Regions from separate parts of the Exiguobacterium sp. s39 genome, predicted to be linked through region 1. Evidence: riboswitches for the same ligand, from Rfam matches in the RefSeq annotation. Region 1 holds a riboswitch; each other region holds the start of a gene.
What was found. Region 1 has a riboswitch for S-adenosylmethionine ahead of msrA (peptide-methionine (S)-S-oxide reductase MsrA). Riboswitches for the same ligand answer to the same signal wherever they lie in the genome.
Positions count from the first base shown of each region.

Region 2: it holds a riboswitch for S-adenosylmethionine, as region 1 does, so the genes downstream of both, KNQ11_RS10205 (methionine ABC transporter ATP-binding protein) here and msrA (peptide-methionine (S)-S-oxide reductase MsrA) in region 1, are expected to answer to the same signal.
Region 3: it holds a riboswitch for S-adenosylmethionine, as region 1 does, so the genes downstream of both, KNQ11_RS11080 (methionine ABC transporter ATP-binding protein) here and msrA (peptide-methionine (S)-S-oxide reductase MsrA) in region 1, are expected to answer to the same signal.
Region 4: it holds a riboswitch for S-adenosylmethionine, as region 1 does, so the genes downstream of both, KNQ11_RS13295 (Na+/H+ antiporter NhaC family protein) here and msrA (peptide-methionine (S)-S-oxide reductase MsrA) in region 1, are expected to answer to the same signal.

Region 1 covers NZ_JACSNA010000002.1:277,483-285,612, reverse strand. Annotated here, with positions in the region: gene KNQ11_RS12930 (GNAT family N-acetyltransferase) at 1-122, shown strand, start outside; gene KNQ11_RS12925 (C40 family peptidase) at 264-2,819, shown strand; gene KNQ11_RS12920 (putative quinol monooxygenase) at 2,878-3,171, opposite strand; gene KNQ11_RS12915 (M20 metallopeptidase family protein) at 3,249-4,427, shown strand; SAM riboswitch class I at 4,490-4,593, shown strand; gene msrA (peptide-methionine (S)-S-oxide reductase MsrA) at 4,688-5,218, shown strand; gene KNQ11_RS12905 (winged helix-turn-helix domain-containing protein) at 5,448-6,047, shown strand; gene KNQ11_RS12900 (MFS transporter) at 6,062-7,282, shown strand; gene KNQ11_RS12895 (DMT family transporter) at 7,543-8,025, opposite strand; gene KNQ11_RS12890 (Crp/Fnr family transcriptional regulator) at 8,038-8,130, opposite strand, start outside.
Region 2 covers NZ_JACSNA010000001.1:1,950,487-1,958,616, reverse strand. Annotated here, with positions in the region: gene KNQ11_RS10220 (GNAT family N-acetyltransferase) at 1-123, shown strand, start outside; gene KNQ11_RS10215 (MetQ/NlpA family ABC transporter substrate-binding protein) at 183-998, opposite strand; gene KNQ11_RS10210 (methionine ABC transporter permease) at 1,026-1,691, opposite strand; gene KNQ11_RS10205 (methionine ABC transporter ATP-binding protein) at 1,681-2,694, opposite strand; SAM riboswitch class I at 2,779-2,884, opposite strand; gene KNQ11_RS10200 (aminotransferase class I/II-fold pyridoxal phosphate-dependent enzyme) at 2,947-4,134, opposite strand; gene KNQ11_RS10195 (alpha-glucosidase) at 4,283-5,893, shown strand; gene KNQ11_RS10190 (MBL fold metallo-hydrolase) at 6,158-6,895, opposite strand; gene KNQ11_RS10185 (SMP-30/gluconolactonase/LRE family protein) at 7,022-7,828, opposite strand; gene KNQ11_RS10180 (metal-sensitive transcriptional regulator) at 7,996-8,130, opposite strand, start outside.
Region 3 covers NZ_JACSNA010000001.1:2,144,199-2,152,328, forward strand. Annotated here, with positions in the region: gene KNQ11_RS11065 (M20 family metallopeptidase) at 1-71, opposite strand, end outside; gene KNQ11_RS11070 (MetQ/NlpA family ABC transporter substrate-binding protein) at 94-912, opposite strand; gene KNQ11_RS11075 (methionine ABC transporter permease) at 932-1,582, opposite strand; gene KNQ11_RS11080 (methionine ABC transporter ATP-binding protein) at 1,572-2,600, opposite strand; SAM riboswitch class I at 2,687-2,790, opposite strand; SAM riboswitch class I at 3,040-3,141, shown strand; gene KNQ11_RS11085 (alpha/beta hydrolase) at 3,209-3,967, shown strand; gene KNQ11_RS11090 (thymidine kinase) at 4,040-4,654, opposite strand; gene KNQ11_RS11095 (DedA family protein) at 4,838-5,488, shown strand; gene KNQ11_RS11100 (type B 50S ribosomal protein L31) at 5,525-5,770, opposite strand; gene rho (transcription termination factor Rho) at 5,862-7,235, opposite strand; gene KNQ11_RS11110 (C40 family peptidase) at 7,591-8,130, shown strand, end outside.
Region 4 covers NZ_JACSNA010000003.1:10,420-18,549, reverse strand. Annotated here, with positions in the region: gene KNQ11_RS13305 (aldo/keto reductase) at 80-892, opposite strand; gene KNQ11_RS13300 (hypothetical protein) at 1,050-1,253, shown strand; gene KNQ11_RS13295 (Na+/H+ antiporter NhaC family protein) at 1,297-2,607, opposite strand; SAM riboswitch class I at 2,689-2,793, opposite strand; gene KNQ11_RS13290 (metal ABC transporter solute-binding protein, Zn/Mn family) at 2,863-3,876, opposite strand; gene KNQ11_RS13285 (alpha/beta hydrolase) at 4,046-5,035, shown strand; gene KNQ11_RS13280 (histidine phosphatase family protein) at 5,053-5,643, shown strand; gene KNQ11_RS13275 (YwpF family protein) at 5,640-6,131, opposite strand; gene KNQ11_RS13270 (hypothetical protein) at 6,274-6,600, shown strand; gene KNQ11_RS13265 (nicotinate phosphoribosyltransferase) at 6,651-8,102, opposite strand; gene KNQ11_RS13260 (cysteine hydrolase family protein) at 8,120-8,130, opposite strand, start outside.

The DNA.
Region 1 (8,130 bases):
TCGGCATGACGAAGGAAGGACAGCTTCGCGAGACGGTCTATCTCGAAGACCACTGGCGCGATTCCTTGATTTACGGCATGCTTGACTGGGAATGGCAAGTGGATCACGAAGAAGATAACTAACATATGACTTCAAACGGTATGCCGAGGCATACCGTTTTTTTATGGACAATCTCCTATTTTTTTGATTTTTATCAATTTTTAAACAAGCGCATGCTACACTATTCATAATGACAAATTTTAAGAATTGGAGTGAACCTCTTGATGAAAAAATGGACTGCTCATGTTGCTGGACTTGCCGCAACGTTAATGTTGAGCTCGGTTTTACCCGCACCCGCTTTCGCTGAATCGCCACCTGCTCAACCGACGGCAGAAACACAAACAGTCACCGAGACGATCGGAACGGCTTATTTGAAAGAGGATGCTGCGTTGCTACAAACGGCTGATTCCGCAACGGTCATCCAACAACTACCAGCAGGAACGGCATTCAAGACACTCGGCACGGACGGTGACTTTACCCGTGTCAGTTGGCAAGAAGGCGCTGCTTATGTCGCAACCAACGCGTTAACGCAAACAGCACCTGTCTTTCAAAAACAAGCAACACTGACGTCGAAAAGTCCACTCTCATTAGTTGCTTCACCATTTGATTCCACCGTCGTGACGACACTTCCCGCCTATCAGCGAATCGATACATACGGCACTTTCGACACGTTCACACGTCTGAAATGGAACGAGCAATACGTCTACGTCTCTACGACACAACTCGAGCAACTTCCAAAATTAGTTGGAACGCGTTATGCCAAACGAGCGACTTCTCTTTTCGTTGAACCGAAGACGACGAGCGCGAAGTCAGCTGTCACTCAAAATCAAGCATTCGAAACGTTCGGTACGACGGGTACTTTTACACGCGTGGCCACTAAAACGGGTTACGCCTTCGTATTGACGGCTGATTTAGCTGATGCGCAGGTCGAAAATTATCCGGAAACAGGACTGCGTTATGCCAAACGAACGACTTCTCTTTTCGTTGAACCGAAGACGACGAGCGCGAAGACAGCTGTCACTCAAAATCAAGCATTCGAAACGTTCGGTACGATCGGTACTTTTACGCGTGTTACGACTAAGACGGGTTACGCCTTCGTATTGACGGCTGATTTAGCTGATGCGCCGGTCGTGAACCATCCGGAAACCGGGCTACGTTACGTCCAACAGCAGACGACGGTCTATGCTACTGCGACTACAAAAGGAAAAGTCGTACAATCGATTCCTGTGAATACTTCGCTTCAAACGTACGGCATCGAGGGGTCATTTACACGAATCAAACGAAACGACGAGTATACCTATGTGCTGACGGTACATCTCGACGCGTTAAAATACTATCCGAAGACTGCACGCCTCTATGTTCAGCGTGCTACGCCAATCTATTCGGATGCCAAATCTTCAAGTCCTGTCTTAAAGCAACACCAAACGAATACGCTGCTGACGGTATATGGCACAAGCGGTGCCTATAGCCGGATCATCTTCCGTGGAGTTCACGCTTACGTCAAGACAGCTGATCTCGGTACTGGAAAAGTCTATGCATCAACCGGGACACGTTACGCGAAACGCAACTTGTCCGTCTACACATCTGCGTCGACGAAGAGCAAAATCATGTATTCCGTCAAACGAGCTGACAAGCTAACGATTTACGGCACAAGCGGCAGTTACACACGCTTGAAAAAAGGATCGGTCTACGGTTACGTCAAGACGACGGATCTCGTCACGAAAAAGCCGGATCTGTATGACGTCACTGGTCAACGCTACGTGACGGAAGACGATGTCGTCATTCGTTCGCAGGCAAAACTCTCGGGTAAAAAAATCGGTACATTCAAAAAAGGGACCTCGATTTCGATCTACGGAAAAAGCGGTTATTATACACGCGTCAAATATAAAAACACCTTTGGTTTCGTCGATTCGAGTCGTATCGGACTGAACAAGCCGACGGCAAAAGCAAAAAAAGGCACGACATTTTATGTCCATCTGGACCAGACTCCCCTCTTCTCTGCCGACGTGGCTTACAGTCGCCCAGCTGCCTATTTGAAGAAAGGGACGAAATTAATTGGTCTAAAATCAATTGATGATGACTTTTGGCAAGTTCGCCTGGCAAATGGTCAAACCGGTTACGTCCTCAACCCTTATATCAGCACGAGCAAACCCGATATGGGACTGACACAAAAAGCGATCGACCGGACGAAAATCTATACGGTCAAACAGACGACGTCGTTCTTCGCAAGTCCAACTAGTCCCAAAGGTAGCGGACTCGTTGAACAAGGCAAACGCGTTTATCCGCGTCATCGAGTCGGAAACTTCTATGTCATCCAGTCAGGCTGGACACCCGTTTATCTTCCGGTCTCCGCTGTGACGATCACGTCCGATAAACGGGTCGTTAAAAAGAATAATACGCGTGGTGAAAAGCTGATCCAAGCAGCCGTTCAACATATCGGCACACCATACACATGGGGTTCGCAAGATGCCGTGAACGGTGGTTTTGACTGTTCCGGTTTGATTCACTATGCGACGAACAAGGCTGGAAAATACGGTGGTCGGACGAACGTTCGTGGCTACTGGTACGGTGCTTTCTTTACGAATCGCCGGACGAGTATCTCGAGTGGTAAACGCTCGGATATCGTCTTCTTCCAGAATACCTACACGGATGGTCCATCGCATATCGGGATCATGCTCGATAGCGAACACTTCATCCATGCGGGCGGTTCACAACTTCAAATCAACTCGATTTATGAACCGCGTTGGCAAGAGCATTTCCTCGGATTTAAATCGATGTAAGACAAAAAAAGACGAATCCGTCGAAATCGACGGGTTCGTCTCTTCTTATCGCAATACGTTAAAATGTCATCTCGACGTATTTCGTTACTTGTCGATCCATCAAGTATAACTCGATCTGTTCACGGTAGGCTTTATAGTGATCGGATGCGATATGCGCTTCAAGTGCCTCTTCATCCCGATACACTTCATACAGCATGAATTGATGCTCATCCTCGATCGATTGATGTAAGGAATAACGTAAGCACCCTTCTTCTTTTTGTGAGGCATGATAGACCGTTTGTAGAATCGGGAAGACTTGATCCGCAAGTCCTGCTTTGATTGTAAGTACAGCGTTGACGACGATTTCTCCCATGTTTCATTATCCCCTTTCGTGATTACCTGTATCTGTACCCATTTTCACGAAAAGACACACGTCAAAGGAGCTTGAAGATGCAAACTCAACTTTTTGAAGCACTTGAACAATTCGAACCGACGATGATCGCGTTACGTCGTGATTTTCATCGACATCCGGAACTCTCTTTCCAGGAAGTCCGCACACCAGAACGAATTGCAAACTTTTACGCGGAGCAGGGCATCCCTTATCAAACAGCCGTCGGAGGTCGTGGTGTCGTCGCGACGATCGAAGGCAAACAGCCTGGTCCGACGATTGCGGTCCGTGCAGATTTCGATGCTTTACCACTTCAAGAAGAGACGACGCTTGCCTTCCGGTCGATCCATCCCGGTGTCATGCATGCATGTGGACACGATGGACATACGGCGATGGTGATGGCCCTGGCTGCTACACTCTATCCGTTACGCGATCAATTGCAAGGAACGATTCGAATCATCCATCAGCATGGAGAAGAGGTCTTTCCTGGCGGAGCCATCCAAATGATCGAAGCCGACGTCCTCGAAGATGTCGATGCGATTTTTGCGACACATCTCGAAAATGATTTACCAGTCGGTACGATTGGGTTTCGGGAAGGACATACATTATGTGCAATCGACGAATTCGAAATCATCGTTCATGGTCAAGGTGGACATGCGCAAGCACCGCACAAAACAAAAGATGCGCTCGTCGCTGGAGCGCAGCTCGTCTGTAACTTACAGCATCTCGTCAGTCGACGGGTCGATCCGTTCGAGCCGGCTGTTCTCGCAATCGGATCCTTCCATGCGGGAACGGCACCGAACATCGTCACGGGTGAAGCACGCATCGTCGGTGAAATTCGGACGTTCAATGAGACATTGCGGCATCAGCTCCGGCAAGAAGTCGATCTTGTCGCCAAAACGACATGTGCCGGCATCGGTGCTACCTATTCAATCGACTTCACGACGGGTTACCCGGCGCTCTGGAATCATCCGGACGAGACAAAACTTGTTCAGGAAGCCGCTTCTTTCTTACCGGAAGCATCCGTCCGGGCACTCACACCAATGATGGCTGCGGATGACTTCGCGCATTATCTAACACATGTCCCGGGAAGTTATTTCTTCACTGGCTCCGGATATACGGACGGTCGCGTCAACTATCCACAGCATCATCCGCAGTACGAAATCAACGAACAGGCGTTGTTGATTGGTGCGAAGACACTTGGAGCGACGGTTTTACGTGCCTTAAAACCTAAGGATTGACTTTATTTCTGTGTGAATGGTATCATCACAACAATGATAACGAATGACATCAACTTCATATACCCTTATCAAGAGTGGACCGAGAGATCTGGATCGATGACGTCCCAGCAACCTGCGCATAGCAAGGTGCTACGACCAGCAAAGCGAAAGCTTTGGTTGATAAAAAGCGGCGACTCCTTTTGCAACCAAGCGAAGGAGTCGTTTTCGTTTTCTCGCTGTCAGACATACAATGGGGATTTCCCACGGAGAGGAAGAGACAGATGGAAAAAGCAACATTTGCAGGTGGATGTTTTTGGTGCATGGTGACACCGTTTGAAGAATTACCAGGAATCGAGGGAATCGTATCAGGTTACATGGGCGGACACGTCGACAATCCGACATACGAGCAAGTCAAAACAGGAACGACGGGACATCTCGAAGTCGTCCAAATCACGTTTGATCCGAGCCTGTTCCCGTACGAGCGTCTGCTCGAACTCTACTGGCCACAAACGGATCCGACGGATGCAGAAGGTCAATTCCAAGATCGCGGCACGCAGTACGCACCAGCGATCTTCTATCATACGGATGCACAGCACGAAGCAGCGATCGCTTCCCGTGACGCCCTTGCTGCAAGCAATCGTTTCAAACAACCGATCGTGACGCGGATCGATGCCGCTTCTGAATTTTATCCGGCGGAAGAGTACCATCAAGACTTCCATAAGAAAAATCCAGAACACTATAAAAAAGATCGTGCTGCTTCTGGTCGCGATGCTTTCATCGAGCAGGAATGGAAAGATACGACGACGGTCTAATCACTTCGAACCATATACAGTAGCTGAAACTGATTTCAAACATCTCGTTCTTACCCTACTTTCAGTAAAAAGTGGAGGATGATCGAGATGTCGTGGAATCAGTTTTTTTGTATGTAAAAAAATGATGTCTTCTTTACCAACACCCTTACATAAATTTGTAATCGTTTACAAAAGAAGCCTTTTGTTTTACGGTTAATAAAAATTAACCGGTTAAAAAGGAGATCATTGCATGGAACAAAAAGCGATTCACATGTTAGAGAACTATGAACAGTTAAAAGTGATCAGTGATCCGTTACGAACAAAAATCCTCATGTTTCTCGTCGAAAAACCACACACGGTACATCAGTTAGCCCACTTGCTGACGTTATCCCGCGCGAAGGTCCTCTATCACGTACGGGAACTTGAAAAGCATGACTTGATTCGTCTCGTCCGTACGGAAGAACAGGGCGGCAATCTATTGAAATACTATCAAGCGATTGCTCGAGGATACATTCCTGCCGATCATCTACTGAACTTCGTCGAGACGAATGAAGCGACCCGGCAGTCGTATCTTGAGGTACTAGACCGGGCAAAGACACGCGTTCTTACGGCTCCGACAGCTACTTTTTCTCCTTCATCTTCGAACATCGAGGACTGGATGAGCTTATCACTTCAAAAGGAACTGGCGATGTCTGAAGCCGATTTTCGGCAGTTTGCTACAAAATATCGTGCTCTATTAGACGAGTTCACACGGTCCCCTTCACTAGACAAAAAAGATAAAAAACACTTCTATATCATGACGACTGCCTTTGCAATTGATGAACCACTATTTGAGAATGACGACGTCTAAACCGGAGGTGCCACATGCTGCCTATTGAAATGGATACGCAACAATCGCTGTTTAAAAATCGATCTTTTTTATTTTTATGGGGGTCCGGTATGTGCTCTGCCCTCTCCCTATCAACCTATCTGTTTGTTGAACAATGGTATGTCATCCATACGCTAAACCAGGCGTCATATCTTGGATTCGTCCTCATGGCCACCTTGTTACCCCGTATTTTTCTCATGTTATTCGGTGGCGTCTTATCCGATCGCTATAAACGTTCGACGATCATGCGCATCTCGAGCGCTTTACGAATCAGTTTCATTCTCTGTATTCTCGCATTACTTCATACCGATCAGCTTACATTGCTGACGATTTTAGGATTCGCCTTTCTATTCGGTAGTGTGGATGCATTCTTTTCGCCGGCGAATGCTTCCTTACTTCCTACGCTCGTTCCGAAAGAACAACTCACTAAAGCCAATTCACTGATTCAGACATCTAATCAAATCGCCCTCTTTTCAGGTCCGATTCTTGGTGGAGTCATTCTCAGCTATTCTTCTTACTCGCACGTCTTTCTCGTAATTTTCGGGACACTCTGTCTGACGCTCCTTTTCACGTATGGTATTCGTGAATCTAAGATCAAGCGATTGCTTCAGCATTCAGCTCTCTTTGAACTAAAAGAAGGGCTGCATTACGTTTTTCACTTTCAGCAACTCAAGCAGACACTTTTTCTTGTCATCTGTGTCAATTTCTTTTTCTTTGGACCACTCTTACTCGGAATCCCCTTACTCGTTCATGATGTGCTCCAAGGAGATGCGATGGATTTAAGTTATATGCAAGGTGCTTATCAAATGGGAATGCTCGGAGGGGCGCTCTGGAGTGGTTTTACGCAAACGAAAGTAAATGGGCTTACCTCATCGGTCCGATTAATTGGCGCCTTAGGTCTGCTTCTCTTCCTGCTTAGTCAAGCGCAGCAGATCTTGTTGTACCTGATCATCCTGTTATCACTTGGTGTCCTTTCTTCGATCATCAATATTCGCTTCATTACGTTCATCCAGTCTCAGTGTGCGGAACAGACGATGGGACGTGTCATGAGTGTCGTGAATGCCGCGTCAAATGGTCTCATTCCATTATCTTACGCGCTCCTCTCGTTTCTACTGTCGTTTCACGTTTCGATCACGACAATCATGTTGTACTGTGGTCTTCTCATTATTGTTCTCTCGCTTTACTTCAGAAGACGAATGGTTCATCTATTCGATTGAGATCAAGTCACAACACATAAAAACATGCGAATCTCCCGATCGAATTAGCGGGAAACGCGCATGTTTTATTTAGTCAATCTAGAACGTGAGTGTTCATCCTCGACTCCTGCAGGGAAAGAAAGCGCGAGTCGCGCTTTCGTCAGGGTCAGGTAAGCCCCGGCAAATCGCATAGAATGCGGGATGACGCGGCTTACCTCCCGCCTGCGGAAAGCTAGGATGACAGAAACGTTCGTCAGTCGATCGAACTAGTATCAGATTTTTTAAGAGACTTGCTTCGGTATATCCTTCGCCCTCTCTTCCGGCGCGACGACTTGATACCGTTTCAAAACGAAGATCCCACATACCATGACGGCGAGACCGACGAGCTGACCGAATGATAAATCAATTTGTGGTAAACCGAACCAGCCGAACGTATCGACAGCGAGAGCAAAGCTTAACTGCGAAATCAGAACGACAGAGATTGCGACGGACGGACCAAGCAACTGAATCCCACGCATGACACAAAAAACGACGCCGACACCGACAAGTCCACCAAACCAATAGAGTGGCGATACGTTTTGAATCTGTCCGATTGTTCCGCCACGAAATAGAACATACGTGACACTTGCTCCGATGAAACCAACGAAGAAGACCAGCGTCGTCGTCGCCCAAGCGCCAAACGCGTCACTCATCCGAGCATTCAATACCGTCTGTAAACTGATTAACATCCCTGCCAACACGGCACACACGATGCCTATTATCATGTTCGTTCCTCCCTACTCATAGCTGTTGCCGTTCGCCTTCTCGCGAATCCGCTCCAGATCGACGATGATGATTTTCCCGCGTCGTCGAACGAGAATCTCTTCTTC
Region 2 (8,130 bases), on a different contig from region 1:
ACGAATGAAGCTGCTAAAGCGTTGTATCGATCACTTGGTTTTGAATCATACGCGATTGAACCGCGGGCGCTGAAAATCGATGATACCTATCATGATGAAGAACTGATGTGGTATCGGTTCTAACACAAAACGACCGGAATTCAAAGAGAGGTGATCTCGTTGAATTCCGGTCGTTTTTTACATCAGTTTGCCCATTCAGGTTTACTGAAGCCCTTGAATGATTTTTCGATGACTGTATTGAAAGCGTCCGATTCGACGGCTGCTTTTAAGTCTTTTGCGACTTGTTTGTCCGCATCTTTCGTTTGGACAGCGACGAGGTTACGGTATTGTTCGTCCATCGTCTCAAGCGCTAACGCATCAAGTAAGTCGAATTTCGCAGCAAGTGCGAAGTTCCCTGGAACGGCTGAAATGTCGACACTTTCGACGGCGCGTGGCAATTGAGCCGCCTCGAGTGGTTTAATGACGAGTTTCTTCGGATTCTTGACGATATCTTTCTCTGAAACGGTTAGTGGATCGACATCCGGCTTCAGTTCAATCCAGCCTTGTTCCGCAAGTAAGTTCAGTGCTCGTGCTTGGTTCGTCGGATCATTCGGCGTCGCGACTTCAGCACCTGTCTTGACGTCGTCAAGTGTCTTCGCTGTCTTGCTGTATAGTCCCATCGGTGCTGTTGGAACCGTGATGAGTCCTTTTAAATCGAGGTTCTTTTCTTTAGAAAACGTCTTGAGATAGATCGAGTGTTGGAACAAGTTGGCGTCGATGTTCCCGCTACCGAGGGCGATATTCGGTTGGATGTAATCGCTGAACTCGACGATTTCGACTTTATAGCCTTTCTTTTCGAGTTGCGGCTGGATCGCTTGTTTGACCATGTCGCTATACGGACCACTCGTCGCACCAATCTTGATCGTCTTGTCTTTTTCATCAGCACTGCTGTCTCCACATCCCGCGAGGACTCCTGCACCAAGTAAGGCTGTTGCTAAAAAGGCATATCGTTTTTTCATGATTCCACTCTCCCTTTGTATGTATGATTAGCGTTTATCTGTTTTTCGCGCCAGTTGATTGCCAAGTGCTTGAATACTTTGAACGATGACGATGAGCACGACGATCGTCACGATCATGATGAGATTATCGTAGCGATAGTAACCGAAACGGATCGCGAGGTCACCGACACCACCGCCGCCGACGATACCAGCCATCGCTGAGAAGCCGATTAAGCTGATCGTCGTTAATGTGATGCCCTGAATGATGCCAGGGAGTGCTTCCGGTAAGAGGACACTGACGATGATCCGCAAGGGTTTCGCCCCACATGCTTCTGCTGCTTCAATCAAACCAGGAGGAATCTCGCGGAGTGATGTTTCGACAAGGCGCGCGAGAAACGGAATCGCTGCGACACTAAGGCTGACGGACGCTGCCGTCGGACCGATCGTATTGTCGAGTAAGAACTTCGTTAATGGAATGAGGGCAACCAGCAAGATGATGAACGGTAGCGACCGGACGATGTTGACGACGAAGTCAAGAACACGGCGGACGGCAAGGTTTTGAAAAAATAATCCCCGGTCGGTGACGAACAAGAGAATTCCGAGCGGAATCCCGACGACCAATGCGAAAGCAAGTGAAATACCAACCATCCATGCTGTCTCGCCGAGTGCCTTCAAGAGCTCCGGTAACATCGTTTGAATACGATCAAGCCACATCCTGAATCACCTCGAGTGCGTGAAGTTCCGTCGCGAGCCAGTCAAGGGCAGGAGCGATTTGATCGGATGATCCCGTCAAGCTGACAATCAGGACACCGAAGGCGACGTCTTGAATGTAGTCGACCTTGCCGTGCAAGATGCTGACTGAGATATCGTAACGGCGGATCGCTTCTGATAACGTACTTTCACCGGTCTTCTCGCCTGTGAACTGCAAGCGGATGATCTTACCTGGGGTTGCCTGTAAGATGCGTTCCGGCAATTCGATTTGTAATGCCGTATCGACATAATGTTGCGTCACCGGATGCTTAGCTTGACTGAACAAGTCATAGGTTGAGGCGACTTCGACGACTTCACCTTGCGACATGACCGCGACGCGATGGCAAATCTGTTTGACGACATCAATCTCATGCGTGATGAGGACGATCGTCAATCCGAGTCGTTCATTCAAATCCTTCAGCAGTTCAAGAATCTGTAGTGTCGTAACGGGATCAAGAGCGGATGTCGCTTCATCACATAACAAGACGGTCGGATTGTTTGCGAGTGCCCGGGCAATCCCGACGCGCTGTTTCTGCCCACCGCTTAATTGACTCGGGAAGTTCGTCTCAAATCCTTCAAGTCCGACGAGCGAGACGAGTTCGCGAATTCGCTCCGGGAAATCTGCACGTTTGACGCCAGCGGCCTTGAGTGCAAAAGCGATGTTATCCGCGACGTTGCGTGACTGGATCAATTGGAAATGCTGAAAGATCATTCCTGTCCGCAAGCGAAGTTGACGTAAATCTGCTTTTGACATCCCGCCGAGCGAGACACCGTCGACCTTGACGGTTCCTTGTGTTGGATGCTCGAGCCCGTTGATCAGGCGAAGCAACGTACTTTTACCGGCACCAGACTCACCGATGATTCCGAAGATTTCTCCTTTTTGGATCGTCAAATCGACATCCCGTAATGCAAAAATCGGGGTCCGGTCTCGAACGAACCGTTTTGTAATGTGTTTGAATTCAATCATCCGCTCATCTCCTCATACAAAAAAAGTCGCTTTTTCCTAGTAGCAGAGCAACCAGAAAAAAGCGACGAAAGTGTAAGATTTCGTAACTTATCTCTCAGAATGAAAATCATTCTGTAGGATGTGGCACCGTTCCTTACAGGTGGTTGCCGGACGTCGTTGGGCCTAATCCCTCGGTCGCTCTCGATAAGTAGTTATGCTGTTGGGATTTACTTTAACGGAAATGATTCCCATCTGTCAAATGTTTTTTCAGAATTATTCCGCAACAGGTGTCCGGAACAGGTTGAGCGTTCCAATTCGATCGACGGCTTCTTCGAGACGTTCGACGTCAGCAATCAAGCTAATCCGGACGTAGCCTTCACCGTATTCGCCGAAGAATGATCCAGGGGTCACGGCGACGTGTGCTTCGTCAAGCAGGTGATCGGTGAAGCTTTGGGACGTGTAACCTTCTGGAACAGGAAGCCAGACGAAGAAGGAACCGCCCGGGCGTGGTCCACTCCAACCGATCGCATCGAGTTTTGCGAACAACGCATCGCGTCGCGTTTCATACAAGCTACTTAACTCGCGGACGCACGTTTGGTCACTCGTGAGGGCAACGGTCGCCGCATGCTGAATCGGTGTGAAGGCACTGACGTAGAGATGTTCTTGGTATGTTTCGATGCTTGAGATGACGGACGGATTTCCGATCGCGAAGGCAATCCGGAAGCCGGACATGTTGAAGCGTTTTGAGAGTGAGAATAGCTCGATCCCGACGTCTTTTGCCCCTTCCGTCTGCAGGAAGCTTCGCGTCGGACCATCGAAACTGATGCCGCCGTATGCTAAGTCATGGACGACACAGATATCATGGGCATCGGCGAAAGCGACTGTCTGTTCGAATGCTTCTGCCGTCGCGGTCGCACCCGTCGGATTACTCGGGTAGTTGAGGAACAACATCCGGGCACGCTCGACGTCCGTCGTATCAAGTAAGTCGTAATCGGGTAAGAAGCCGTTTTTCTCGAGCAACGGAAGCGTGATCGGGTAAGCGCCAGCGAGTGCGGCACCAGACAGGTAATCCGGGTATCCTGGATCCGGAACGATGACTCCTTCTCCAGGGTTGACGATCGTCTGCGGTAAAGCGACGATTCCGGCTTTACTGCCGAGCAGAATCGCGACTTCCGTTGCTGGATCGATTGTGACACCGAACTCAGTCGCGTAAAAGCTAGCGACGGCTTGTTTTAGAAAATCATGTCCACGAAACGGTGGATATTGAAGGTTCGTTGGCTCGTCGATGGCTTGTTTTAAGGCATCGAGGATATGTACAGGCGTCGTCTGGTCGGGTGTTCCTTGACCAAGTGTGATGACATCGTGTCCGGCAGCTTTTACAGCACCGATTCGGTTTGCGAGCTCAGCGAAGACGGGAGCAGGAAGCCGATCAATGGCGATGGATGGAGCGAAATGTTTCATGGATGAATGCCTCCTTCGTGGTATTGTCGTCAAGGATAACGAATATTCAGTCAAAAGAAAAGAACTTTTTCGAAATTCAAAAAAATTGTCGGATAAACAGGTACAGATAAGTGGAGCGGGAATAAAGAGTAGGGAGAGGAGTGGGAAGATGAAGCGAGCTAACTGGAAAGAGGCAGTCGTCTATCAAGTCTACTGGCGTAGCTTTAAGGATTCGAACGGAGATGGGATCGGTGATTTGCGAGGTGTCATCGACAAGCTCGATTACATCGCTTCACTTGGTGTCGATGTCGTTTGGTTGAATCCGTGTTATCGTTCCCCGGACGTCGATAACGGCTATGATATTGCCGATTATTACGAGATCATGGAAAAAGCGGGAACGATGGGGGATCTCCAGGAGTTGATCATGTCCGCTCATGCCCGTGGATTGAAGGTCATTCTCGATTTAGTCGTGAACCATACGAGTGACCAGCATGACTGGTTCCGTCAGTCGCGGGAGCGGATCAACGATAAGGATGACTGGTATATCTGGCAGGATGGCACGAAAGAGACGCCTCCGAACAACTGGCGCTCGTACTTTGCGCCAAGCCCATGGACGTGGAGTGAAGAGCGCGGGCAGTATTATTTTCATTCCTTCGCAAAAGAACAGCCCGACTTAAACTGGGAGCACCCAGCTGTGAGGCAAGCGATCTACGATATGATGAACTGGTGGATCGCTCAAGGGATCGACGGCTTCCGGATGGATGTCATCAACTTGATCAAAAAACGGTCGTTCGAGGATGTCGCCAATCCGTTTGATCTATCGTACCTTGGAAATCAGCCCGGCGTACATGACTTCTTGCAGGAGATGCATGCGAACGTCCTTGCGGGGAAAGAGTTATTCACAGTCGGTGAGATTCCGTTCGTTGGTCCAGAAGACGGGCTGTTATATGTCAGTGAAGATCGAGAAGAACTTCGGACGCTGTTTCACTTCGAGATCGCGGACGATATGGAGGCGATGGATCTTTTACGGTTCAAGGAAATTCAGAAACGCTGGTACGATGTCTTATACCCACTAGGCGTCAATTCACAGTTTCTCAACAACCATGATCATACACGACAAGTGACGCGCTTCGGCAGTGAACGATACCGCGTCGAGAGCGCAAAACTACTCGGTTTGATGTTGCATACGTTACCGGGCATTCCATACGTGTATCAAGGAGAAGAGATCGGGATGACGGGGATTCGCTTCTCGGATCCGTCGCTCTATCAAGACGTCGCCTTTCGAAATCGATACGCGGAGCGCGTCGCTGGCGGAGAGGACCCGGAGGTCGTACTCTCATCGATGCAGTTACTCGCCCGTGATAACTCCCGCACACCGATGCAGTGGGACGGTACACATGCAGCTGGCTTTACGAGTGGGAAACCATGGTTAGCCGTCAACCCGAATTATAAGGACATCAATGTTGCGCAGGCAGAAGCCGATCCATCGTCCGTGCTTGCTTTTTACAAGTCGCTGATTCAGATGCGAAAGCAACATCCGATCATGGTTTACGGCACGTACCGAGACTTAGCACTCCATGATCCGTATCTCTATATTTATGAACGGGAACTAGAGGGAGAGGTCTGGCGGATCGTCCTCAACGTACATGATGAACCGATGCAGACCGCCCTCATTTTACCGCATGAAAAATTGTTCGTATCAAGCTATCCGGATAGCCCGGATATCTTGCGTCCCTACGAAGCACGCGTCTATCGTTATTCTGTTGCAGAACAGAATTGAACCACTGGACGAAAAAATGGGGTTGACTCAAAAAAAGAATGACGCGTCTTTTCACGCCCTTTCCTCAGGCGAGACACAAGCCAGTTTTCCTGCTTCATTCAAGTAGGAAAACGGGTCTTGTTTGTCTCTGACAGCGCATAAATGCGCTTATTCCTGTAGGAGTGGCGTGCGACGCGTCATTCTTTTTGTTATGAGATAAGGGTGGCAGGTTTTCATTCTGCCACCCTTATCTTTGGAAAGACTGACTTATGATACAGTCCCGTTTTAAGTGTGTGATTTGAATAGAGATGATTTTTTCGTCTGTAAGACCTGAGAGAATCGATCGACAGCTTGGCGCATCTCGTAACTCGGTCCGAGAATGAGGGGACCGTGTCCGACGGCAAGAATATCTGGAGATAGTTCCGTCAGTTGATCAGCCGAGCGAAGGGCGACGTCCGGATCCCATGTTGCGAGTGCGGGGAACGGGAATTGCCAACGGACATCACCGGAGACGGCAAGTCCCCCTTGTGTCTGAAAAGCATCCCCAGCGATCAACGTCCGGCTTCCTTCATGCCAAAGCGAGATCGAACCAGGTGTATGACCGGGTGAGGCGATGACACTGAGACTTCCGACTTGTTGACCACTCTCGAGCAATCGATCCGGTCGTGTTTTGATGTTTTTCGGAATACCCCCTTTTAAGGGTGTCGTTTCGCCTTCTCGTAGCGTCTCATCCCCGCTGAGCAATGCAGCATCTCGGTAACTGATACAGACTTGAGCGAGAGGGAAGGCGTTCGCAAGGAAGTCCAGTGAGCCGACATGATCGGCGTGCGCATGAGTCAGAATGATCGCACCGAGTGGTTTCTCTTGCTTTCGAATATAGTGATAGAGCGCCTTTGCGTTGATTCCGAGTCCAGCATCAATCAATGTTAAACTGTCTGCTTCTTCAAACAGGTAGCAGTTGACCGGGAAAAAGGATGGGGTCGTCTGCAATTGGTGTAAACGTTCGATTGTCGTGACACGCATCGGCTTCACTCCTTCAAAAAATGAATAGTCTTCTTCTTTAGTATCGTCTGTTTTTGAATAGGCGTCTAGACGAATTGTGTGGAAAAAGAGGCATCACCTCTAAAAAGATGATCCCTCCTCTACGAATCATTCAAATGTTACAGCGAAGACGGCACCGGCGTGTGGCGCATCATCTCCGTTTGCAGCCGTCGTGACGAGCAATCGATCTTCATAGAAAATCGGGCACGTCGGATTTGCGACCGGGAAGTCGACATGAGCGAGTTTTTTACCAGTCGTAAGATTCCAACGGGTGATGCATGATCCAGCATAATGCGCGATCCAAGCGTGACCTTCCGCGTCCTTCGTCATACCATCCGGGAACCCTTCTTCTTCTTCGAGATCAACGGCGACACGCTTATTCGAAAGTGGTGCGTCCGGAGCGTAGTCAAAGGCATAGACTTTTTTCGTCGGTGTATCGATGTGATAAAGCGTCTTGCCATCTTCTGACCAGACGAGTCCATTGGAGTTCGTCAAGTCTTCATGTAAGACATCAATGGAGCCATCGTGACGCAGACGGAACAATCCAGCGGTCTTACCGTCTTCTTCATTAATGCTACCGGCGACATATTGACCGGTTGGATCAAGCTTTCCGTCATTCATTCGGTCGGAATCGGGTAGCGACAGTTGATGCTCAAGAGACAGGTGTCCTTCTTTGAGATCAAACGTCCCGAATCCGTGTTCAGCCGTGACACGTAATAAATCCGGTGCATCGGTCAAGGCAATCGATGTGATGGCGCTTGGTAACGTGTACGGTTTAAGTGCTTCTGTGACGAGGTCATATGAAAAGAGGAGTTGATTCGGAATATCAACGAAATAAAAGCGCTTTGTTTTTGCGTCGTAAACAGGAGATTCGCCTGTCTTACATGCGACATCAATGAATAGGGAAACGGTCATAAGTACTCTTCCTCCTAAGTGGACACCTTTTACGAGCAGTCCAGATAATAACAATTTAGTATACCTGTTTTGGCGCGCAATCAAACCTGGATCAAACGGCTGGTATACTAAATAAACGTCTAAAAAATAGCCTGCTATCAAAGCAGACTATCCGTACGAGCGTTATATCAGCGGCTCTTAACGAGCAAGTTGACCGCTTCCTTGACGAGTTCTTCAGTTTGTCCGTCGCCGTTTTGTTCTGCGTCCTTGACGCACTCAATTAGATTCGAACTGACGACGACGCCGATCGTCCGGTCAATCGC
Region 3 (8,130 bases), on a different contig from region 1:
TACGATTCCCGTTTTTGTTCGATGTCCTGTTCAATCGTCTCTACCCATGTCGTGCGTACTGGTGTCGTCATACTATCCACTCTCCTTTTGAAATTATTCGCCGATATCGCTCAGTGGAACGAACGTCGGGATCGTACTGCCTTTATATTCTTTTTTGATGAAGGCCGCGACATCTTTTTGTTGATACAGCGATGCGATTTTTTTCAGTTCTTTTTTGTTCTTGTCTTCCGTCCGTGTCGCGATGATGTTGATGTATGGTTGTGCTGTCTCGTTCTCATGGACGATCGAGTCCTTGATCGGGTTGAAGCCAGCGTCAACGGCAATGCCATTGTTGATGATTGATGCCGCGACGTCCGGTAAGACGCGTGGCGTTTGCCCGGCGATGATCGGAACGATTTTCAGCTTTTTCGGATTCTCGACGATCTTATCGACCGAACCGTTGCCATCGAAGTCGTCCGGTAGCTTGATCAGACCTGCTTCTTGCAGTAACAAGAGGGCACGTCCCATGTTCGTCGCTTCGTTTGGAACAGCGATTTTTCCGCCATTTGGAATGTCTTTGACGTCCTTGTATTTATCCGAGTAGATCCCCATCGGTGCGATGACAGTCGTCGCAATCGGCGATAGCTTCAAGTTATGTTCTTTCTTGAAAGCGTTGAAGTAGGAAATCGTCTGGAAAGCATTGGCGTCGATCTCACCCTCAGCCAGTGCCATGTTCGGCTGGACATAATCGGAGAACTTGACGAGTTCGATTTTGATGCCTTCCTTCTCTGCTTTTTTCGCGACATAATCCCAAACTTGTGTGTCTGAACCGCTGACACCGAGCTTGATCGTCTTTTCGTCTTCTCCTGATGCTGCGCACCCGGCAAATAAAATCGTCGTGAGTGTTGCTCCAATTGCTACTGCTTTTTTCATGGCTGAATCGCTCCCTTGATTAATGTCTTCTAATTTTTCGTGCGACGATGTTGCCTGTCGTCTGTAAGCCTTGGACTAAGATGACGAGAATCCCGACCGTGATGATCATGACTTTCGTGTCGAATCGTTGATAACCATAGGTGATCGCTAAGTCACCGAGACCACCGCCTCCAATCGCACCTGCCATCGCTGACGCCCCGATCAAGCCGACCGTCGCGATCGTTAAGTTCAGGATGAGTGAACCGAGTGCTTCCGGTAGGAGGAAGCGGAAAATCGTTTGAAACGGTGTTGCGCCCATCGCTTCTGCTGCTTCAAGAACGCCTTTATCGACTTCGAGTAAAGAACTCTCGATCAGACGCGCCATGTACGGTGCAGCGTAAAAGACGAGCGGGACGATTGCGGCTTCGGTTCCGATCGACGTCTGGACGATCAACCGTGTCAACGGGATGATCGCGACGAGTAAGATGATGAACGGAATCGAGCGGAAAATATTGACGATACTGTTGAAGAACGTGAACAGCGGGACATTTTCAAGCAATGCGCCTTTTCGCGTGACTACAAGCAGGATCCCGAGTGGTAAACCGATCAATGTCGAGAATAAGAGCGAAACGGATACCATCGTCATCGTCTGTAAAAATGCTGTCCAGATATCACTGTAGTTAACTAGCATGGGCAAGTACCTCCTCGACCGTCACCTGTGCCTGATCGATGTAGTGTAACGCTCGTTTTACTTCAGCCGGCTCACCGATCAGTTCAACGAGCAGAGTGCCAAACGGTGTCTCCTGCAACTCCGTGATGCTACCGTGCAAGATGTTGACATCGACGTCAAAGCGTTTCGCGACTTGTGACAAGAGCGGCTGCCCGGTGTGATGTCCGAGGAAATGAATCTTATAGATCGGATTCGCATTCCGGGACTCGATCAACTGGCGAATCGATGCTGGAATCTCGTCGTGCATGACGGAGCGAACGAAGTTTTTCGCTGTCTCGGTCTTTGGATTCGAAAAGACGTCGAAGACCGTTCCTGACTCGATCAACTTTCCAGCTTCGATGACGGCGACCCGGTCACAAATTTCACGAATGACGCCCATCTCGTGGGTGATCAAGAGAATCGTGATCCCGTACTCCGCATTGATACGTTTTAATAACTGGAGAATATGATGGGTCGTTTGGGGATCGAGTGCTGACGTCGCTTCGTCACATAAGAGGACGGAAGGTTGCGTCGCGAGTGCCCGGGCGATACCAACGCGCTGTTTCTGCCCACCCGACAATTGATCCGGATAATGATCCGCCTTGTCAGCGAGATCGACGAATTCGAGTAACTCCGTCACCCGGCGGCGAATTTCGTCTTTCTTGACGCCTGCGAGAACGAGTGGTTTCGCGACATTCGTAAAGACCGTGTTCGCATTCAATAGATTGAAGTGCTGAAAAATCATCCCGATCCGTTGTTTTGCATGGCGCAATTTTTTTGGAGACAGTTGCGTTAAATCTTCTCCATCGACCGTCACCGTTCCTGACGTCGGTCGTTCTAATAGATTGACACAGCGGAGCAGTGAACTTTTTCCGGCACCGCTAAAGCCGATGACACCAAAGATTTCGCCTTTTTCGATCGTCAGGTCGACACCGTCGAGCGCTGCGATCGTCTGATCTTTCGTGACGTACGTTTTTTTGACTTGATGAAATGCGATCATTCCGTTTTCCCCCTTCATTCAACAAAAAAGGTCCCTTCTTGAGAAACAAGAAGAGACCTGGATCCGCACAGTGGCAGAATCCACTCCACTCATCTCTCAGACATCTGTCTGATGGAATTGGCACAGTGCTCATAATGAGTCTGTTGCCGAGGTTTCGTAGGGCCAGTCCCTCCACCTCTCTGGATAAGTATTGCGGTATGAAATTCGTATGTGTGTTGTTGCGTTGTTGCTTATGTCGTAAAACTAATTTTTACATTACGGGTCGAAACTTTAAAAGTCAACCAACTTTGCAAAAATAATCCATTTGTCGCATATCGATGGATGAACAAGTTATGAGTTAGCTTACTCAACGGATCATGATTCGTCAAGAAAGATTTGACAAGTCATTTTTGGTCGTGCTACCATCGTTTCAATGATTATTCCGACAATTCCAATATGATATTTATCAAGAGTGAACGAGAGACCTGGCTCTATGACTTCACGGCAACCTGCAATCTGTAAGGTGCTCCGACCAGCAAAGCGCGGCTTTGGATGATACGGTGAAAAACTCGTGGGCGTCCAAGCAGTGACGTCGACGAGTTTTTTTCATGAATGGAGGAAAAATAGTAATGATGAACTATCCTGTATTGACTGGTGCTGAAGCGTTTTATTTTCAAGGGGGATCGATCGGCATTCTAATCTGTCATGGTTTTAATGCCACTCCGCAAAGTGTCCGCGACGTCGGTGAAGCATTCGCTGCTGAAGGTTTTACCGTCTATGCCCCGCGCTTACGTGGACATGGAACGAACGTCCGCGAGTTTGAACAATCGACTGCTCGATGTTGGAAGCAAAGCCTGAAAGACGGCTATGAACGTTTACAAGAAACATGCGATCAAGTCTTCGTCATCGGTCAATCGATGGGTGCGACGCTTGCACTGTCACTCGCCGCTGACGGCATTCCGTTCGCCGGCATCATTACGATCAATGCCGCACTCTCCGTTCCATCCTATGAAGCACTTTCGTTCGAGGACGGTCCAGAGTATTTACCAGAAGGCGCACCGGACATCAAACGGTCTGCTTTCGAAATCATCTATGACCTCGTTCCAAGTCGTTGTGCGTTCGAACTCGTCCGTCTGATGGATGAGACGAAAGGACGCCTCGGATCGATCCTTCTGCCGACATTAATTCTCTACTCGGCGACCGATCACGTCGTTCCGCCGTCGAGCTCGGATTATCTGCATCAGCACATCGGAACGAATGATAAACGAAGCTACTGTTTACTGAACTCGTACCACGTCGCGACCCTCGATCATGATCAGGATTTGATCGTTCGTGAGACGATCCGTTTTATCGAACGCTCAAGCCGGTTCTCACAGGAAACGGGATAATAAAAAAACAGCTATTCACTTAGAAGCGAATAGCTGTTACATCAAAGGACGACCGCGACCGGTTCGTCTTTTTTAATTTTCTTGGTGCTGCACCGATTGGAGCGGCTTCGGTTTTCCAGGCACCTCATGGCAATGGCGGCACCGTGGCTCATACGATTCTGAAGCGCCGACTAGAATGATCGGATCATCGTAGTTCGCTGGTTTTCCATCAATCAACCGTTGTGTTCGGGAAGCCGGATCACCACATGAAAGACAGATGGCTTGCAGCTTCGTCACGAATTCTGCGCGCGCCAGTAATTCCGGCATCTTGCCGAATGGCTCTGCCCGGAAATCTTGATCAAGACCCGCACAAATGACACGTTTTCCGTCTTGTGCGAGTGCTTCGATGACTTGTACGATCTCATCATCAAAGAATTGAACTTCATCGATTCCAACGATTTGTGTTTCCTCCGCTACTGCTGCGTAGAGATCACGACTCGTCGCCATCGGAATCGCCACGACGGAGTTGCCGATATGAGAGACGACATGCTCTTCATGGTACCGGTCGTCGATTGCCGGCTTGAATACTTGAACGGGCAGTTTGCCGTACTGCGCCCGTCTGACACGACGAATCAACTCTTCCGATTTCCCGGAAAACATACTGCCACAAATTACTTCGATCCAGCCGTACTGATTTATTACATGCATCATCGTCCGACACCGTCCTCTAAAAATAGTCACTTTAACGAGTATAGCCCGAAACGGTATCGAGAAAAAGGGTTGACTTCCGGAAATCAAAATTCATTTTTTCTTTACCTAGAATTTTTGTCCTTTCATTCCAACCGTCCCCTATTTCCTGTACACTGAAGAAGAAGACTCTCACGAAAGAAGGTGTCCCCGATTCATCATCTCTTACATGACATCCTGCACCAATATGGTGCCCTTGGTCTCTCCGTCCTTCTCGCAGGTGGTATCGTGGGATTGCCGGTTCCTGATGAGACCCTGCTCGTCCTGTCCGGTTTTTGGATGCATCAAGGCAATCTACCACTCGTCGGTACGATTCTCGCCGCTTACGCCGGCAGTTGTATCGGGATGACGATCAGCTATTTACTCGGATTAAAACTCGGTATGCCACTATTACACCGCGTCGGACCGAAAATGCGTATCTCAGAAAAACATATTCTTTCCGCTGAAGCCGGATTTCGTCGTTACGGGAAATCGGTCTTGATCATCGGTTACTACATACCTGGTCTCCGCCAACTCTCCGCCTTTTTTGCAGGTGTCTCGAAAATGCCGTTTCGCGTGTTTGCGAGTTATGCGTATACAGGTGCGTTGATTTGGATCAGCGTGTTCTTAGGCGCCGGCTACTTCGTCGGTCGTCATCTCTCGTTCCACAAAGTCATGGACTATATCTTGGCACATCCGGAAGTCATGCCGTATTTAATCGGGATTGCCGGTGGAATCGCCTTCTCCTTCGTCTTGAAGACGTATCTCGCGTATCGTTCACAATTCAGTCTATACAAAAACAGCCTGCTTCCATAATGGAGGCAGGCTGTTTTTTTAAGAACCAACAAGTGATTACTTGCGGCCGTATTTTTTGTTGAAGCGATCGACACGACCATCTGCCGCATTGAACTTTTGACGACCTGTGTAGAATGGGTGCGAGTCTGAAGACACATCCACACGGATGAGTGGGTACTCGTTACCATCTTCCCAAGTGATCGTTTCGTTCGAAGAACGAGTAGAACCGCTTAAGAATTTGTACTCAGTCGTTGAATCCATAAATACTACTTTGTTGTAGTTAGGGTGAATTCCTTGTTTCATGGTTGATTTCTCTCCTTCCGCCCTGGTTCATTTGCTGAGCCAGAGTAAGTTACCTTCCTATACTAAACGATTTTTTTACGCGTCGCAATAGTTATTTTTCCGTCGTCGTTTCCTTCTTGACGGTACGCGGTTTAGCCGGTGCGCGTCGGACCGTCTTCTTCTTTTCTTTCTCGAGTTCAACGAAAAATTCTTCATTATTTTTCGTATCGCGAATCTTACGCAGGAACGTATCGACGAACTCGTTCGACTCATTCATCGTCCGGCGAATCGTCCAAAGCGCATCGAGTTGCTCTTTCGGAAGCAACAGTTCTTCCTTCCGTGTACCGGACTTCCGAATGTCGATCGCTGGGAAGATCCGACGCTCTGACAGCTTACGATCAAGATGCAACTCCATGTTGCCCGTCCCTTTGAATTCCTCATAGATGACGTCATCCATGCGCGATCCTGTCTCAACGAGAGCTGTCGCAAGAATCGTCAAACTACCACCGTGTTCGATGTTTCGCGCTGCCCCAAAGAATCGTTTTGGCTTATGGAACGCAGCCGGGTCGATCCCCCCTGAGAGCGTCCGACCGCTTTGCGGTACCGTTAAGTTATAGGCCCGTGTTAGACGTGTGATCGAATCCATCAAGATGACGACATCCTTCTTGTGTTCGACGAGTCGCATCGCCCGCTCGAGGACAAGCTCAGAAATCCGGACGTGGTTGTCTGGTGTTTCGTCAAACGTCGAGCTGACAACGTCTGCTCCCGGAACCGAGCGCTCAATATCTGTTACTTCCTCAGGTCGCTCATCAATCAAGAGAATGATCAGTTCGACATCCGGATGATTCTCCTGAATCGAATTTGCGATTTCTTTGAGGAGTGATGTCTTCCCTGCTTTTGGTGGTGCGACGATCAAACCACGTTGACCAAACCCAACCGGTGCGATCATATCCATGACACGAACGGATAGATGGCGTGGTTCTGTCTCAAGTCGCATTAGACGATCCGGATAGATCGGTGTCAGTGCCGGGAAGAATAGACGGTTACGGGCTGTATCCGGTGCTTCACCGTTGACGGCTTCCACGCTAAGTAATCCTTGGAACCGTTCGTTTTCCTTCGGCGGACGGACTTTACCTGTGACGACATCACCATTACGTAGATTAAAGCGTCGGATTTGAGATGCTGCGATATAAATATCTTCAGAGGATTGGGAATAATTGATAGGACGAAGGAAGCCAAAGCCACCATCGTTTTGCATTTGTGGATTGCCAGGGATGACTTCGAGTACCCCTTCGAGGAAATAAAGACCAGTCGATTCAGCCTGTGCTTTTAAAATCTTGAACATCAACTCGCGTTTACGGGCTTCCCGGTATTGTGGGACATTCTTCGTCTTTGCGATTTCATAGAGTTCTTTTAATGTCAGTTGGCTCAATTGAGCCAGTGTATAGGAGCGTTCTGGTTTATCTTTTTTATCAGTTGTTGGCATGTTCTTCACCTATTCTTTATAAATTCAACTGCATTCAGCATACTTCCATACATACATCAGGAGGTATGTAATTTTATTCGTGAACTAAAGGTATCATATTTTTTTTAATTCGTCGTCAACAATCCTCTGCGTTTCTTACTTTGTAATATTCAAGGATATTATTTCAGTTATGTTACAAAAGCATCTGTTTTGTCTTCTAACTGAAAAAACGTTTTCAAGTGTGCTCGTGCTAAGATATTCCTGCAGACAAAATTCTTACACAGTTGTAAGGTAGACTGCTTAATCACACACTTAATGATTTCATCATATAACTTACGGACGCAACACACTACATTTAAACGGAGGAATTCTTAACATGAAACGTTTTCTAGCATCGATCGCGACGGCAGCCTTAGTGGTTTCAGGTTTTACATCAGTGGGTACAGGTAAAGTTGAAGCAGCGACAGTCACGAAAGTCAAGATCACGGACAACGGTCTTCGTGTTCGGACAGCACCTTCTACGAAAGCAAGCATCGTCGGGAAAGTCAACGCTGGTCAAGTCTTTACATACAAAGGCAAATCAGGCAGCTGGACAAAAATCTCATACGGCGGTAAAACACGCTATGTCTACTCACAGTACACAAAGACATACAAATCATCTTCTAGCGCTAAAAAATCAACGAGCTCTTCTTCTAAACGGACGAAAATCCTGAGCGAAGCAGCAAAACATAAAGGTACACCTTATGTATGGGGCGGAACGACGACTCGTGGATTCGACTGCTCTGGTTTCACAAGCTACGTGTACAAGAAAGCGGCTGGTAAAACATTGCCACGTACGTCTTCTTCACAATATTCTTCTTCTAAGAAAGTCAGTGTTTCAAAAGTACAACCAGGAGATCTTGTCTTCTTCTCACAC
Region 4 (8,130 bases), on a different contig from region 1:
GCAGATCATCGTTCTGCCACCCTTCTCTTTGTGGAAACGGACTTTTGAGTCAGCCTCATCTTTTATGTGAATCGCCAGATTAAAAATCGATTTCGTCCGGATCCGGTCCGAGGCGGACATCCGTTGCGATACGATCAATTTTCTCAAGATCATCAGCATCGAGTTGGAAATCAAAGACGTCGAAGTTTTCCGCAATGCGTGCTGGTGTAACGGATTTTGGAAGAGCGACGATGCCGTTGTCGAGATGCCAACGTAAGACGACTTGTGAAGGTGTCTTGCCGTGTTTCTCTGCGATTTCCTTGAAATCGTTGATTTCGAGGAATTTCCCTTGCATGAGTGGGCTCCATGCTTCGACTTGAATGTTGTGATCTTGCAAGTATTCGTGCAGTTCGTGTTGCGGTAATTGTGGATGCAACTCGACTTGGTTGATCATTGGTGCCATCAAGCCCTCTTCTGCCAATGTATCGAGGTGATGTTCTTTGAAGTTCGAGACACCGATCGCTTTGATCTTGCCTGCTTCATACAGTTCAACCATTGCTTTCCACGCTTCGATATAGCCTTCGACCGGCCAGTGGATGAGATAGAGGTCAAGATAATCTGTTTCGAGACGTTCGAGCGATTCTGCGAATGCTTCCTTCGTCCGACCGGCACGAATATCATCGTTCCAGACTTTTGACGTTAAGAAGAGATCCTCACGTTTCACGCCGCTTTCCTTGATTCCTTTTGCGACACCGCGCTCGTTTTTGTAGACAGCAGCCGTATCGATATGACGATAGCCGACACGTAATGCTTCAGCGACAGCAGCAGGTGCTTCTGTCTCTTCATCTACTTGCCAGACACCGAATCCGATTTGGGGAATCGTAATACCGTTTGAAAGTTTTGCGTATTGCATGTGTTACTCCTCCTCATAAAACGTAGTTTAGATTTGCTCGTTTAGTTTAGCATGAACGAACGAAGACGTCCGTTTCCATGCTCATGGAGGAATGAAATAAGGTAAAATAGAAAAGAATCGTGAGATTTAATCGTGTGTTAAAAGAGGGGGAGAAAAGATGGCTCAAAAGAATAAAAAGCTATCCAAATGTACTTGGCTTAGCATTGGCGCCTTGTTAGTAACGCAGGCAGTGGGTCTGTTTCTTAGTGCGCGAAAGTCAGGACGTAATCCATGGGTGTGGGGAGGCGCTGGACTCGTTCAGTTCCCGCTTCCGGCAATCGCTTACTTAATCTTAGAACGACAAGCGAAGCAGAATAAATAATAAAACAGGTCCAATCGTCGACGCGATTGGACCTGTTTTATGGTTACGAAGAAATTTTTTCTTGCTTCGTCGCTGTCTTCTTCATGCGTGGTAAGCCGAAGAAGATGGCAATTGATCCACAGACGAAGAGGAGGAACGGATAGAACAGATACGGAATCAGTTCCGGTGAAGCCGTTTTCGTCAATTCTGCTGCGATCAATAGTTGTGCTCCATACGGAATGATGCCTTGAATACCACAAGAGAAGATATCAAGGATACTCGCCGATTTTTTTCGATCGACTTCATACGTATCGGCGATTTCAGCTGCCAGTGGTCCAGCGACGAGAATCGAGATCGTATTGTTTGCAGTCGCGAGATTCGTTGCACTAACGAGTGCCGCCATACTGAATTCGGCACCACGACGCTGTGAAATCTTGCGTGTCAGCGTCTCTTTTAAGAAGGCGATTCCACCGTTGAACGTAATCAAGCTGACGAGACCACCCATGAGGAGCGTCAAAATGGAGATCTCCGCCATGCCCATCATTCCTTCAGACATCGAGAGGACGAAGCCACTCAAGCCGAAACTACCATCAATCATACCGATGATGCCGGTGAGTAACGTACCACCAATTAAGACAAGAATGACATTGACGCCAAATAGTGCAAGGACGATGACAGCGAGATATGGAATCAACTTGTAGAATTCAAATGCTTTTGCTTCGACGACGTCACCAGAACCAGAAACGAATGCGAGTAGGATGACCGTCAAAATAGCAGCCGGTAGGACGATCATGAAGTTCGTCCGGAATTTATCGCGCATGTTCGTTTTTTGGGTCCGGACGGCGGCAATCGTCGTATCCGAGATGAACGACAAGTTATCGCCGAACATCGATCCACCAACGACAGCAGCCGCTGCGATCGCAACGTTGATGCCTGTCGCTTCATGAATACCGAAGGCGATTGGCGCGAGTGCAGCAATCGTTCCAGTCGATGTCCCCATTGCCATTGAGATGAAGGCAGCGATGATGAACAGACCACTCATGAGGAGCGACGGAGGTAGGAACGTCAAAGCAGCATTAACGGTCGCATCGATGGCGCCGATTGCTTCTGCTGTTCCAGAAAACGTACCGGCTAGTAAGAAGATGAAGACCATGATCATGATATCAGGATTTCCGGCACCCGTTGCGATTCGTTCGACCGTTTGATTGATGGATCCTTTCGTCGTGATTGCAGCAAAAATCAAAGCGATCAGTGCGGCGATAAGGATCGGAAATTTGTAAAAGTCGTCATAGAAGATCCCGGCTCCGATGAAGAGAACTAGGAATACGACGAGGGGAAGCAGTGCCCATTTGTTAGGCGTGATCGTTTCATTCATTGTTGACACCTCGTTTCTCAAAGATACAAAAAAAGACCCCTTCGCAAGAAAGAAGGAGGTCTTTATGAAATAAAGACGCTCTTCTTATCTCTCAAGCTTTCGCTTGCTGGATTTGGCACAGTACGAATCAAATCGTCCGCTGCCGAAACATCATTGGGCCAGTCCCTCCGTTTCTCGCGATAAAAAGAAGTCATTCAATTGTTGTAAAACACGTTTCTTACCGTACCGCATTGAGTAACGCGTGTCAACTGTACTTTACTGAAGTGCCTTTTTCAATGTTTGGACGTTTTCTTCCATCAACTTGAAATACGAGCTGTTTTGTTGCGCTTTCGTGACCGACTCTAGATTATGAATCGTCACGGATTCAGCTCCGATTTCTTTTTGGATGACACGTGCGACCTTCGGTGAGACCGTCTCTTCGAACGCGACGTATTTCAAATCATGCATCCGTGCTTCTTTCACTAAAGCGGCCAGTTGCTTTTGTGACGGTTCATCGGAAGGAGAAATTCCCGCAATCGGCAGTTGTGTGAAACCATATCGTTCTGCGAGGTAACCATAAGCGGCATGCGTAACGAGAAGTTCTTTTTTCGATCCATCAGCGACGGCTTGTTTAAATTGTTCGTCCAATTCATCAGCTTGCTGATCGAACGTTTTCAAGTTTTTTTCGAACGTTGCTTTGTCTTTTGGAGCTTCTTTTGATAAAGCGCTTGTGATCGAACGTGCCATTGCTTTTGCGTTGACAGGGTCGAGCCAGACGTGTGGATCGTATTTTCCGTGGTCATGCCCCTCTTCTTCATGCGCATGTTCGTCCGTTGTATGATCATCATGCCCTTCTTCTTCGTGAGCGTGTTCGTCTTCTGTATGCCCTTCTTCTTCATGTGCATGAAGTGTAGCATCCGATTCTAGCAAGTTGACGTCCTTACTCGTCTCGACGAAGCGGACATCCGTGCCTTTTAGACTCTCCTGGATTTTTTTCGAATACGGCTCGAGCGTCGTACCGGTTAAGAGGAACAAGTCGCCCTTAGCAATCTCGGTGAGTTGTTTTGACGTCGGCTCGTAAGAGTGGGGGTCTGCTCCAGGTGGGACGATCATCTTGACGTTGACTTGATCCCCTCCGATTTCGCGGGCAATAGCAGCCGTCGCGAACGTTGATGCATAGACTTCTGTCTGGGTTTTATCTGAAGTCGATGAATCGGTATTCGAACCGCAAGCAGCGAGAACACTTGCACTTGCGAAAGCGACTGTTAAAGCAGGAATGATTTTTTTCATTATATGATACCTCCATTATTAAAACGTAATTATTCCGATTTGGACTTTCTCACTATAGCGGAACGCTGGTGAAGCGTCAAGTACGAATACCGAGACGTTCGACTTCTTTTAAAACGGGGTAGAAGGATAATAAAGTGAAGAAACTGGCACGTCTTTTGGAGGTGATCAAGTGAAACGTGAAACTGCATGGCTAATGGGGGGAGCTGCGTTATTGACGACGGCAGCAGCGGGAGCGAGTATCTGGAACAATTATGGTGCATTGCTTCGATGGACCGAACCCGCCTTGCCACTCACAGAAAAACAACTTGCACCGCGGACGCTCACCTACAAACAGGTGGGAGACCGCATCTTACAGCTCGATCTCTATTATCCACCGGGAGAAGGACCGTTTCCAGTTGCCATCTATGCACACGGTGGTGCATTCGTTCGTGGAGAGCGCGATGACATGTTTTGCTTTAGTCCAATCGTCGACCGTCTGCTTGAACTCGGAGTTGCCGTCTGTAGTATTGAGTATCGTTTGTTCGAAGAGGGCAGTTATTTTCCGGATAACCTCGAAGATGTACGGGATGCGTTATGTTTTTTGAATAAGGAAGCAGAGGGTCTTCGCATTCTAAGAGGACGGATGATGGTATGGGGAGACTCAGCTGGAGCCGCACTCATGCTGACGACGGCACTTGCCCCATCTGCTTTCGTTGGTGAGCGCGATGAGCGGCACATGCCATTGATCAGTGGTGTGATCGCTTTATATCCACCGACGAACTTTTTGTTGTTTAATTTCATTCAAACTTGGATTGCCCACATTAAGTTCTATAAGGGGGGACGAGAAGAATGGCGTAAGCTGATGACGCACGTCTCACCCGTCACGCACCTAACATCGGATGCCCCGCCCATCATGCTCTTGCACGGTAAAAAAGATCCAATCGTCCCATTTTCTCAAGCCTTGCATTTCGTTGAGAAGGGAGCAGATGTCGGAGCAGATGTTCGTTTGTTTTCCTTTCCGAATGGCACCCACTCACTTGCCAGTTTCGCTCAGACGGAAAATCCGTTAAAGATCGAGCGATTGCTTGAACGAATTGAACGTTTCACCTGCCAGGTACTACTGTTGCCACCGCGACAACTTGCGAATGGAAAACATGATACAATCAGTCATATTTCTTAAATGAGGGAGACAGAGACATGACTGAAATTTGTTTAGTACGGCATGGTCAGACGGATTGGAACTTAAACGAACGGATTCAGGGAAGAGAAGATATCCCGTTGAATGCAACAGGAAGAAGACAAGCGGAACTCAGTGCCGCTTATCTATCGAATGAAAAGTGGGATGTCTTGTTAGCAAGTCCCTTGTCGCGTGCCGTTGAGACAGCAGAAATCATCGGTCGTGCTGTTGGTTTAGCGATTACAGCTACAGACGAGCGACTTGTCGAACGCGAATTCGGAGCCGCTTCCGGTGAACCAGTCGCAGCGATTTACGAGGCCGTTCAAGCGAACGATACGACGCTTGTGCCGGGTCTTGAAACGGAACAAGCCATCCAGGATCGCGTGTTCGAGGCGCTACAGGAAGTGACACGCATGTATGAAGGGAAACGAATTCTAATCGTCTGTCACTCGCATACGATCAAGGCAGCATTATCATCGATTGACGCGACATTTAGTTACCGGACACCTTTGAAAAACGCGTGTGCGAATTATATCCATCATACGGATCGCTATACGATTGATCGAATCAACGTAGCGGACCACATCACGGACGAGGTCGAAAAACCTTAAGAGACGGGCGTGTTCGGATGCTCTGTCAAATATTGTTTGAACGTTTCTTTAGCGATACTTGTGATATGGGCACCACGTTTTGAACGACGATCCTTATACTCCTGAACGAGTTCTTCGCCAGCGAATCCATCTTCGACGACTTCGCGTAAGATCGATTCAGATAAATCATTTTTCATCATGACCATCTTACCTGTGAAGACATACGAGACGTTTTCGCTTAAGACAGTCCGTTCAAGAGGCGTGACGATCATCGCGGCAGGGTCATTATCAGGTCGTGAGATCGTGATTTCAATCAAAGCACGTAAATGTTTTGTGAACAATTCATCGACGATCGGCTGATCCGTCGGAGGAACGACGATTTCTGCAACCCACTGTGCCGTCTGTTCGGTACTGACCGTCAATCCGTCCTGAATGGCGACGGGAATCGTCGTATCACGTCCTGACTCATCCATTAAAATGCGTAATGTGCATAACTTAAAGGTTTTCATGAAAAAATGCCCTCCTTTGATCGCTTACGATTTTCCTACAGTATACCGTGAGGAATGTAAGACGGGAAACTTTTCCTGACGAAATTCGTATGAACTATGTTTAAATAAGACTAGATACTACTAAACAGGAGGATCGTTCATTATGCCGCAAGTACTCATTGGAATATTAGGAATCCTGGGTATCGTTCTACTTGCCCACCATATCATCATGTATTGGCATGCTGAACCGACAGACCGCCCGACGCTTGCATATCGCATTGCGCTCCTGATTGCCTGTTTGCTACTCATTAGTGGAAGTGATCATTTAATCAGTATTTTCTACGCGGATTCCTTAGCTGAATTCGGTCAACGCATCACGTATATCGTCTTCATCGGAGGTGCACTTGGCTTCGCATGGTACTTTCGTAAGAAGATGGAACAAGCGCCAACAGAAATGACACCTGTCGGAAACGAAGCAGGATTAACATGAGAAAAAGCGCCGTTCATCCCGATGGAGGAAGAACGGCGCTTTTTTGTGTCTTATTTTAACCCACTTGCCAGTCGAGTGTCCCGAATCATGTCGAGTTTGAGCTTCCAGAGACGATCGCTGAATGTGACAGCATAAATCTCTGGCAACCGCAGCCGTTTGTACTCTTCCCACAGACGACCGATCTGTGTTTCGTGGAAGTGGCGACTTTCTTCAATCGTTGGGACCGTATAGACCAGTTCTCCATCTTTGAAGATTGGTTCAAGTAACCGCTCGACCTTGAACTGTTCGATGCGATTTCGGAACGATGGGTCTCGGACGTCGATGAGATCGACAGCTTCAAGTGTCGACGGATCTTCGTCCATCAACGTCACGTAATCGCCTTTGAACTTATCCGTCACCGGATCAATGATGCGATAGACTTCTTTGATGTGAGGTGTCGTCGTCTTGGCTTTTGACGAGGATACTTTGATGACGGGTGCGAGCTCGCCATCTACTTCACGCGCGACCAGTTTATAAACCATCCCAAGAGCCGGTTGTTCGTAAGCTGTAATACCACGTGTTCCGACGAGGAATGTATTGGCTTGGGCACCTTGGATGCGTAAGTCCTGAATGACGTACTCATCGAGGTCCCCTGACAAGACGATGTCGACTTCCGGGAAGCCAGCTTCGTCAAGCATGTTACGGGCACGTTTTGACAAGTAAGATAAGTCGCCAGAATCGATCCGGATGCCACGCAGTTTATGCCCTTTGGCTTGGAGCTCCTTTGCAACCGTGATTGCATTCGGAAGACCACTCTTGAGCGTATCGTACGTATCGACGAGTAATGTCGCCTGATCCGGATAATGAGAAGCGAATGTCCGGAATGCCGTCAATTCGTCATCGTGGAATTGAATGTCAGCATGTTCCATCGTTCCACCACACGGAATGCCGAAGTCGCGTCCTGCTGAAGCAAGGCTTGTGACGTCAAAACCAGCCAGGTACGAAGCACGCGTTCCGAAGTAAGCGGCATCGATGCCTTGCGCGCGACGGGCACCAGCTTCGAGGAACTTCGCACGGGGAGCCGATTGACGAATACGTGCGTACTTCGTCGCGATGAGCGATTCGTGGTTCGCGATGTTCAGAATCGCGGTCTGTAAGAGCTTCGCTTCAAAGATGCGTGCCTCGATCCGAATCAGTGGTTCGTTCGGGAAGACGATTTCGCCTTCTTTGACACTTGAGATCGAGCCATTGAACTTGAACTGACGCAGTTCATCCTTGAACTCATCCGGGAAGCCAATCATCTCTTGCAAGTACGTGATATCTTCTTCCGTGAAACGGAGTGTTTGAATATACTCGATGATATTTTCGAGACCTGCAAAGACGACATAGCCTCCTGCGAACGGATTCGAACGGTAGTAAACATCAAAGACGGCACGTTCATTATGACGTCCTTCTTTCCAATAGATATACATCCACCGTGGTAAGTACAGATCGGTATGGAGTGCAAGATTACGTTGTAACATGACGGACAGATCCCTTCTTATTCGCCGA